Regions from separate parts of the Paenibacillus sp. FSL H8-0034 genome, predicted to be linked through region 2. Evidence: riboswitches for the same ligand, from Rfam matches in the RefSeq annotation. Region 2 holds a riboswitch; the other holds the start of a gene.
What was found. Region 2 has a riboswitch for cyclic di-GMP ahead of NST47_RS26985 (hypothetical protein). Riboswitches for the same ligand answer to the same signal wherever they lie in the genome.

Region 1 (4,992 bases), 160 kb from region 2:
GTGCGGACAAATGGGAAACACCTTTTGATCTGAAAAAAATTGATGATACCAGCTTGGCGAAGGTAGAAATTGCTTATGCTTATCAGGATGCAGGCGCAGGCGCTATTACAGGCTTTGTGATGGACGGTGCCAAAGGGATTGTTACCTCCGGTACAGGTGCAGGCGGAGTATCCAAGGCTATGGGTGATGCTCGGACGAAGGCTTTCAAGGAGCAAGGCGTGATCTTCGTGGCCACCACTCGCACTGGTTCGGGCAGCAACTACACAACAGGCGATGGTATTATTGCGGGTGACAGCTTGAACGCGGCACATGCAAGAATTCTATTAATGCTTAGCCTGTCATTCAGCAGTGATTTTGACACGATTAAAGGCTGGTTTGATACGTATGGCTCCGGTCAAGTTGAGATTCCAGCTAAATAACATAGTGGATGGTAACACCCCTTTGGGCAGCAAGGACATTAACTGTTCTTGCGGCTCGAAGGGGTGTTTTTTCATTGATGGCGCAGTCATGGCTGCTTGATTGTAGACGAGATTGCTAGCATATTAGCCCCATCAGTTACTTTAGATTCACTAGCGCACCTTTTTTTCCATTCTTGTTGAGGTTTGGAAACTTCCCTATAATGGGTATTGTTACTTAGCATTCAATTCGAAGGAGCTGACGTTACATGAAATACCGCAGACTTGGACAGACGGAGCTACAGGTTTCCGTGGTAGGCGTAGGCACATGGCAGTTTGGTGGAGCCTGGGGGAAGGATTTTACACAGGATGAAGTCGATGCAATTCTCGATAAAGCGGCAGAGCTTGGGATCAATCTGATCGATACGGCAGAATGTTATGGTCATCACCTTTCGGAGAGCTTTATTGGAGATTATATCGCACGCAGAAAAAGCAGGTCAGATTGGGTAATCGCAACCAAATTCGGCCATAACCATGCAGATAGAGAAAGCACAACGATCAATTACTGGTCGCCTGAACAAGTGCTTATTCAATTAGAGAATTCATTGAAATCTTTGAAAACCGACTACGTCGATTTGTATCAGTTTCATTCTGGGTCTGATGAAGTGTTTGATAACGATGACCTGTGGACGATGCTGGACAAGCAGGTACAGGCGGGAAAAGTGAGAAATCTCGGCATTTCAATCGGCAGCAACGATAATTTACATCAGACAGATGCGGCGTCGAAAGTGAATGCCAAAGCGATTCAGGTCGTATACAATCGATTGGATCAAACACCTGAAAATCGCGTGTTTCCATCCTGCGAACGTCAGGATCTGGGTGTGCTTGCTCGTGTGCCGTTGGCAAGCGGGTACTTGAGTGGCAAGTACAAGCCTGGTGCGGAATTTGCTGATAACGACGTGCGATCCCGACATAATAAGGAGCAAACCTTGATCAAGCTGCAAAAGGTACAGGATATCCAACAAAATGAACTGCCGGAAGGCGTGAATATGGCAGAATGGGCCTTGGCCTGGTGCTTGAAGCATCCGGCGGTGACCAGTGTAATCCCAGGCTGCAAAAGTCCGGAGCAGGTGGAATCCAATGCAAGAGCAGCGGATTTTGATTTTGTTAAATAAGAGGGATACTGTCTTCATGAGCTTGAATAAAGAAGCCTCCAAACCACATTTTTCTAATGTGTGCTTGGAGGCTTCAATTATTCGATAGGGGTTTCTATAGCAAGGGGCTCGACGGGTTGTGCGCGTTTTTTTCTTCTTAATAATAAGAAAATGACAGCGGCAATCAGGATTACAACAACCGCTACCAGGATCGATACATTCACCATGTTCGGGGTTTTAAGGTCCAGCTTGACTTCATTATTGGCTCCTGCCAGCAGATCCCATTGATAGGTCTTGCCATCGTCCAGTACTCTGGATGCATTTTGCTGCTCCGCTTTATCCGGTAGTGTCAGCGTGAATTTTAAATCGATCTGACTGATCATCATTTTTTGCAAGCCCATCGTATCATTGGCATCGGCTTTCATGCTGCTTAAATCAAAATTACCTATCACATGATTGGTATTAAAGATGAAGCCTTTATCAACTGTCATGTCAATCTTGTTTTCGGCGTTGATATTGCCTTGATTGACACCGACATTTTTAATTTCCTTAACATCCTTAACATGTTTTTTGGCTTGTACACCTTGGTAATCTCCATCTTTATACTGCGAGACCTGATAGCCATCCGTTTCAAAATTCTTTTTTAATTCACCTAACATATCCGTCTTATTTGCACTATTCATACTCATTAATCCGATTAGCTGAGAGCTTAAGGCTAATTTGTAATCCAACTCTGCAGACTGATCCCGGTTCACCGTTACATGAAAATCCCCTTTAACACAACCGCTTAACAAAATGATAACAGAACTCAATATTACGAATAACAGCCATTTTTTGTTCATATGTACCCCACATATCTATTATTTCACAACATTAACCATTATATAGCGCCGATTACTATTTAGGAAGCCAAATAGTAAAAATTTGAGGATGACCCTGATATTTTATGTCCAGACGCCGAAATGGTAGTCAGTAACCACCTCCCGAGTTGATTGGGAGGTGGTTAGGTCACTACTTTAAAATGTTCTTAAAATAATAACAAGCAGAATATAGAGAACCAGAATAACAGCTGTAGTAGTTCCAAGACCATAACCTGCACAACTTGCACAGCTTCCGCCAACTCCGAGTGCACCCATGTTGATCCCTCCTCGCGCCTTGTATAGTGCATGTTATGAATGTCAGCGGATACGTGATTGGACAGATGCAAAAATGGGTAATAGCCATTGAAAAGAGCAAGTCCTCCCAATATTAAACTTCTTTAAATAAAGGAAATAGTATGATAATAAATGACAAAAAATTCAATAAAAACGCAAATAATGTCGAAGATTTAGTGCTTTAATTCTATAAAAAATAGCGATATTTGTAGTATAATAGAATCGCATACGCAATATCGAAAAAGGCAAAGCCATTGAAAAATGGGGACGCAAAACTATTAGGGGCTAAAGTCAATTCGACTATGCCAGCCAGTTACCGAAATACTCTCTTTTTCAAAACCAAAGGAGGAATGTGTATGGAGCTTACTAAAAGTCGACAGCTTCAAAAAGTAAGATTGGTTTTGCTTGTTGCAGAGATTGAGGCCTTAAAAAATTGCATGGTCAATGTGTATGATCAAACGGAAAGTTTACATGACCCTCTCTTGGTCCAACTTAGTGTAATGCTTGATCGAAAATTGAATAAATTTATTAAATATCAAAATTAAATACTTATAAATGCTAGAGCTGTAGACATGCAGCTCTTTTTTTGATGCCATTTAATGAGCGTGTGCTAAGGGTCTATGTGCCTTTATGGAGTTAGTTTTCTGATGATGGTTTGTAAAACAGGTATGATTTTATGGATAGCTTCTTTTTGTAATGCATAACCGGATTCATAACGATTTGAGTTCAGTACACCTGTGTTCGCATCAAAGCTATGGATCATTTCTTGAGTTCCGTTAGTTATATCTTGATAGGCCGACATTAGTTGTACGTGCTCGACTAAAAATAGATCAGGCACATTTAATGCTAAAATCTCATGTTGACAATGCACCAATGAAATTAACTCTTCCTTTAAATTCAGAATGCGTTTATCGGGATCCCATTTCTTATCAGGATGTTCATACAGCTCTTTGACGAACTTGCTTGCAGGCTGTATCGAAGCGTTAATCTTTATAATGATTTGAGCATAGTCGATGGGGTTTAGATCAGAAGTGTCATCCATTTTTCTTCCTCCTTTGCATAGTAATATTTTAACATCTAGTTATATGGAATAAAAAGGTAATTGAGCACATCCTGCTAAAGTTTGATAGGGATTCGTCATATCAATTATGCCCTAAGCCGGATTAATTTCTTGCGCCTGTATGTCATGAGAGGTATTATTACGTGAAAGAGTGTTCGGGGAGTGGACAAGGAATATGAACAACTTGCGGATAAAATGGGGAGAGCGGGTTTTCTCTAGCAGTCGGAGGTTTCAGTACTTGGCTTTCATCAAGTATGTACTGTGGTGGTTAGTGGTGGCGGGTGTAGTGGGCGTTATGACGGGCTCAGCCTCGGCGCTATTTCTGTTAAGTCTGGATACGGCTACAAGTTTGCGATATGAGCATCCGTGGCTGTTATATTTACTGCCCCTTGGCGGTGCGTTAGTCAGCTGGATGTATCATGCCTATGGCAGCAGCAGTATAAAAGGCAATAATCTGATTTTAGAGCAAATTCATGATGGACGTGAAACGATACCATTGCGTATGGCTCCTTTTGTGCTGATCGGCACGGTGTTGACGCATTTGTTCGGCGGTTCGGCAGGCCGTGAAGGGACGGCGGTTCAAATGGGTGGCAGCTTGTCCGAGTATCTGGGAAAGCTGCTGCGTATTCATCCGGAGGACCGTAAAATTTTGCTAATGTGCGGTATCAGCGCAGGCTTCGGATCGGTGTTCGGTACCCCGCTTGCCGGGGCTGTCTTTGGTATGGAGGTGTTAATCATCGGTCTGATCAGCTATGAAGCTTTACTTCCATGCCTGATTGCAAGTTTGGTTGGACATGCGGTGACGTTAGGATGGGGAGTGACGCACGCTCATTACTCGATGGGGCAAGTGCCGCCGCTCAGTGCGGTCGTACTGCTGAAGGTTGCGGCCGCGGCGATCCTATTTGGCTTGACAAGCCGGCTGTTCAGTGAGCTAACCCATAAGCTGAAAGCTACATTTACACGACTATTCAAAAATACTGCATTAAAATCCTTTGTCGGCGGTTGTATGATCATCGTGCTGACATTGGCTATCGGGTCAAGGGATTATCTCGGACTGGGATTACCGCTGCTCAATGACTCCTTTCATGAAACAACGGCATCTTTCGCTTTTTTATGGAAGCTGATTTTCACGTCGATTACGCTCGGAGCTGGTTTCCAGGGTGGAGAGGTGACGCCGTTGTTTGTGATAGGTGCAACTTTGGGGAATACGCTGGGTACTCTATTGCAGC
Region 2 (4,992 bases):
CCAAATGCATGTGGTTCCCGACGCCATCTGGCCTTCGGAAGCTGTTGATATTATTGCGCAGGCTGGCCTCCAGCCCGAATATCGCGATCTCACTGATCCAGAGCATTACAATGTCGTGCGGAATTCCAGCTTTGAAACGAGACAGGACAATGTATGGCTGCCCGTCGACGCCACTTTTGCCAAGACAGCCTCTGCACGGTTCAAAGGGGTCTATGCAGCCAAGGTGAACAGAACAGCGGAGGATGGACATATCCAACAGCAAATCGTTATGCAAAAAGGAATGAATTACGAGCTGTCGGTGCGGGTGAAGCTGGAATCCGGCAGTAGCAAGCAGGGAGCCATCAAGCTGGGCTTCGGGCCTCAAGCCATTCCTGCCAATGAAATCGTCACCGTAGCAGAGGGAACGGTCGGTAGCGACGGATGGACGGTAATATCCGGAGTTTACTCGTATAATGGCAGTGAAGTAAGAGCAGAGCCCTATGTTTACTTTGAATTCGCAGCGGGTACTGGCACAGCTTCCTATTACCTGGACCAGTTTGAGGTTATTGAAGTCGCTGAAGCAGATCAGGCAGCACTGCAGGCAGCGGTGTTACTGGCACAAAATTTGCACGCCCAGGCTGTAGAAGGCGAAATCATCGGGCAGTATGCGCCGGGCTCCAGGCTGGTGCTCCAGACTGCAGTCTCCGAAGCGGACGTTACAGCGAATCAGACGGGTGCTTTGCCAAACAGCTACTATCGTGCGCTCGACAAGCTGAGCGCTATTACGTTCTGGTTCATCCACCAGCAAAATCAGCAAGCTGATTTCAACGGGCTGCATACAGCCATCAGCCAGGCACAACAGCTGTACAGCACTACCTCGGAGGGAACGCAGCCAGGTCAATATACGGGCGAGGTCAGAGAGGCGTTGTCCACAGCAATTGCAGCCGCTCTTCTTGTCAGCAATGCTGCGAATTCCACGCAGGAGGCGGTGGATTCGGCGCTGTCTGCGCTTAACTCCGCGATGCTGGGCTACTCCTATAAGGTAATATCTGTAAATGAGGCAATATTGCAGCGCACGATTTCAGAAGCCGTGCAGATGCACGACAATGCATCGGAAGGAGCAGACTATGGGGAGTATGCCGCAGGTTCCAAGACTGGCTTGCAGAATGCAATAGATTCGGCAGAAGACTACCTGCAAAGCCTGAATCCCGGAAGTGCCGTCAGTAATGAAATGCTGCGGGATCTGGATCGATGGACCTCTCCGATTACGCCTAAGGATGGTTACGTGGAAGTATTCGGCAGAGGTGTAGGCTATGAGAGGCAAACCTTTGGCAGCGATTTGTTCGAGCTCAATATGCAGTATACGTACAGTGAAGGGGATTGGCCCAGCTTTGCCATTCGTTCCTCGAATCCCGCAATTGCGATGGGAACAGGAGCCAGCAGCTATATGATCATTGTGAAGGAAGATGTGTGGGAGGTACAGAAGTGGGTCAATGGCACGAGGGAAATGCTGTTTGGGGAACTGGCTGGTTTCACACCACGCTTTGGCGTACTGCCCAATACCCAGATTACAAGCGGCACCAAGCATAAACTGAAATTTGGAGCGATAGAGGTAAGCGGGAGTATCCGCCTGGTCATGTATGTCGACGATCAACTCGTGTTTGACGAGGTTGACAGCATTAATCCTTTAACAGGTCCGGGATACTTTGTCGTTTACTCGACCACTTCACCCATGAAGCTGAGCGCCGTTAACACATCGCAGCTGAACACAGCTTACATTACTCTTCTTCAGGCAGTGGAAGCGTTTGAGCAGCAGCGCAGTCCCGCATTGTCGGGTATTTCGCTTGCCGGCTCTACAGCTGTGCAGGCCGGAGGCTCAACCCAGTTATCGGTGAGCGCAAGCTACAATGACAGCACTGTAGTGAACGGGGTAACAGGAGTAACCTATGGCAGCAGTAACGTGAGTGTAGCAACGGTATCTGCCGAGGGAACGGTGAGCACGCTGCGTGCGGGAACCTCCGTGATAACGGCCGTATATGGAACCTTTCATGCTGAATATAGACTCACGGTCACCCCAAATGAGCCTTAATTTGGAGTAAAGCTTAGTAGAAGCTTTCGTCACTTTTATAGTGGTCGAGGCTTCTTTTTTCATCAAAGAGTACGATAGTGGCATTGTAATGTCTTAGTGTCATCTATCATAAATGATAATTTAGGTAATTAGACTTGTATAATTTGATTAATTGGGTCTACAGATTCATTTATAATGAGCTTCTTATCTTATATGCTTAAACTTGTCGAATAATTATAGCTCAATTCTCGATAATGGCAAAGCAAGTGGAAGCTTGTGACGCAAAACTATAGGGGCTTACGGTGCAAGCAAGATGCACCCAGCCAGCCAGCTGCCGAAGGTACTGTGATGCGCATATAACTGCGACTCCTGACCAATGGATCAGGAGTCTTTTTGTTTGAGAGATAAGAGAGGTGGATCATAGATGAACGAAAATAGAAATATGATGACAAGAACCGGATTTTATACGAAGGTTGGCACCGACATGATCGGCATTTATTTGTCGAATGAAGGCCCCAAGATGTTTATTAACCGTGAGATATTTGATTTGCGGAATCCATGGTGGGATGTGGAAATGGTGATGGGGAAAACCGGTCATCTGATAACATTCTACTGGCGCGGAGAGGTCAAGCTATCGATTCGCTGCGATCTGGAAAATGACTTATTTGTCAGCTTATATCACTATTTAAGCTTTCGTACTAATGAGCAGAGTCTCGCTTAAGCAGAGAATGGAAATAATATTGACATGCGATGTAGATAAATAAAATGGAATCTGGTTATATTTAGGAGATTATGCAGGTGTATCTTGGAGCTGACACGGCCAAAGGTATGCTTTTTTCTGCTTCCAGCTATTGTCTCTATTAGGTCCATTGTTTATAATAATAGATAGATTACTATAGTTCAACGGGACTATATAGGAGGAAAGACCATGCGTTTAATTACACGATCCGACTTTGATGGCTTGGTATGTGCAATGCTCTTTAAAAAAATGGGCATGATCGACGAAATGAAATTCGTTCATCCGAAGGATATGCAGGATGGATTGGTTGAAGTCAATGACAATGATATTTTGGCGAATGTCCCGTATGTACCCGGCTGCGGTTTATGGTTTGACCACCATTCGAGTGAGTTGGAGCGGACAGGACCAGAAATCGTATATAAAGGCGAGACCCGTGTGGCCCCAAGCGCTGCCCGTGTTGTATATGATTACTATGGTGGCAAGGAACGTTTTGGTGACATCGATAACATTATGCAGGGTGTGGATAAAGCGGATTCCGCGCAGTTTTCTGCAGATGATATTTTGAATCCTTCGGGCTGGGATTTGTTGTCCTTCATTATGGATGCCCGCACTGGATTAGGACGCTACCGAGATTATAGAATCAGCAATTATCAGCTGATGGAGGATTTGGTCGATCACTGTGCGACAATGACGGTAGACGAGATTATGCAGCTGCCGGATGTTGTAGAGCGGACAAAGCGTTATTTTGAACTGGACGTCGACTATAAAGCGATGTTAAAGCAGCATACATATGCAGATGGCAATGTAATTGTTACCGATCTGCGCAACGTGGAAACGATTTATCCGGGCAATCGATTTATGGTGTACGCCTTATATCCGGAACAAAATATTTCGATTTGGATTGTCGATGGCCGAAATAAGCAAAATTGTGTGTTTGCCTGCGGTCACAGCATTATCAATCGTACCTCCAACACCGACGTAGGCGCTTTGATGCTTGCAAATGGCGGCGGTGGGCATAAGGCGGCAGGAACGTGCCAGGTTCCTTATGATGATGCCGGCAAGGTGCTGCATGAGCTGGTTGAAACGATGAAGCAGAACGGATAATGTAGTTAGAATTGGCATTAAACGTACAAAGAATCAGGTACCGGAGCTGCGCCGTTTGGTTGCGCTGCTCCGTGAGCCTGATTCTTTTTTTGCTGCGTTTATCCAATTGTGATCTTACCTTCAGGGTAGTGGTACAGTTCCTTTTTATTTTTGGGCTGCAAGGCGTAGGAGAGCGTGACGGGTCCTAATCTTCCGGCATACATCATCAGAATAATCAGTATTTTTCCAGTGAATGTTAGATGCGGAGTGAGTCCCATACTCAGTCCAACCGTTCCAAAAGCTGAGGTGGTTTCAAACAAGATCATTAAAAAAGAATAGTCGTGTGTAGCAAGCAGCAGCATGGTTACAATGAAGATGAGCAGCAGGGAAAGGAAGGTTACGGTAAGAGCACGATGTGTATACTCTTGCGCCAAACGGTAGCGAAACAGCACGACATCCTCTTTGCGCCGGATCATCGTAATCATGGCTCCAATCAGTATGGCAAAGGTAGTTACTTTAATTCCACCGCCCGTTGATCCAGGTGCTGCACCGATAAACATCAGGAGGACCATGAAAAACTGGGTAGCCTGCCTCAAGCTCGTTATGTCTACCGTATTGGTTCCTGAGGATCTTGTACTGACCGATTGAAAAAAAGCAGCGAGGATCTTATCGAATACAGGTAAAGGACCCAGCGTATGTGTGTTGGAAAATTCAAAAATAAATATGACAAGCGCTCCAAAAACGACCAAAAAGCCTGAAACGGAAAGCACAATTTTACTATGAAGGGAAAGCTGTCGTGTTTTTGGATAATCAATGAGCTCGGACATCACGATGAAGCCGATTCCACCCAAAATGACGAGGATCATCGATACCGTATTAATCACAAAATCGTCGACATAAGGCGTCAGGTTCCTATAGTCACCAACTAGCTCGAATCCGGCGTTATTGAACAATGACACAGCGTGAAACACTCCATAATATATGGCTTTGCCCAAGGGCATTTCAAAGGACCAGCGTATCGCAAAAATGAAGGCGGCTATACTTTCTACAACTAAGGAATAGACCACCACATTTTTGATCAGTCGGACGATGCCTTCGATCGATATTTGGTTCAACGATTCCT

Region 1: another riboswitch for cyclic di-GMP. It lies ahead of NST47_RS27675 (Spo0E family sporulation regulatory protein-aspartic acid phosphatase); the one in region 2 lies ahead of NST47_RS26985 (hypothetical protein).

What each region holds. Positions count from the first base shown of each region.
Region 1 is NZ_JBBOBS010000001.1:6,128,623-6,133,614, reverse strand. Features, by position in the region: gene NST47_RS27695 (asparaginase) at 1-419, shown strand, start outside; gene NST47_RS27690 (aldo/keto reductase) at 665-1,570, shown strand; gene NST47_RS27685 (DUF3153 domain-containing protein) at 1,648-2,391, opposite strand; gene NST47_RS27680 (sporulation protein YjcZ) at 2,566-2,685, opposite strand; cyclic di-GMP riboswitch class I at 2,938-3,024, shown strand; gene NST47_RS27675 (Spo0E family sporulation regulatory protein-aspartic acid phosphatase) at 3,060-3,248, shown strand; gene NST47_RS27670 (hypothetical protein) at 3,332-3,745, opposite strand; gene NST47_RS27665 (voltage-gated chloride channel family protein) at 3,939-4,992, shown strand, end outside.
Region 2 is NZ_JBBOBS010000001.1:5,969,142-5,974,133, reverse strand. Features, by position in the region: gene NST47_RS26990 (carbohydrate binding domain-containing protein) at 1-2,068, shown strand, start outside; cyclic di-GMP riboswitch class I at 2,294-2,386, shown strand; gene NST47_RS26985 (hypothetical protein) at 2,472-2,768, shown strand; gene NST47_RS26980 (exopolyphosphatase) at 2,976-3,890, shown strand; gene NST47_RS26975 (TrkH family potassium uptake protein) at 3,989-4,992, opposite strand, start outside.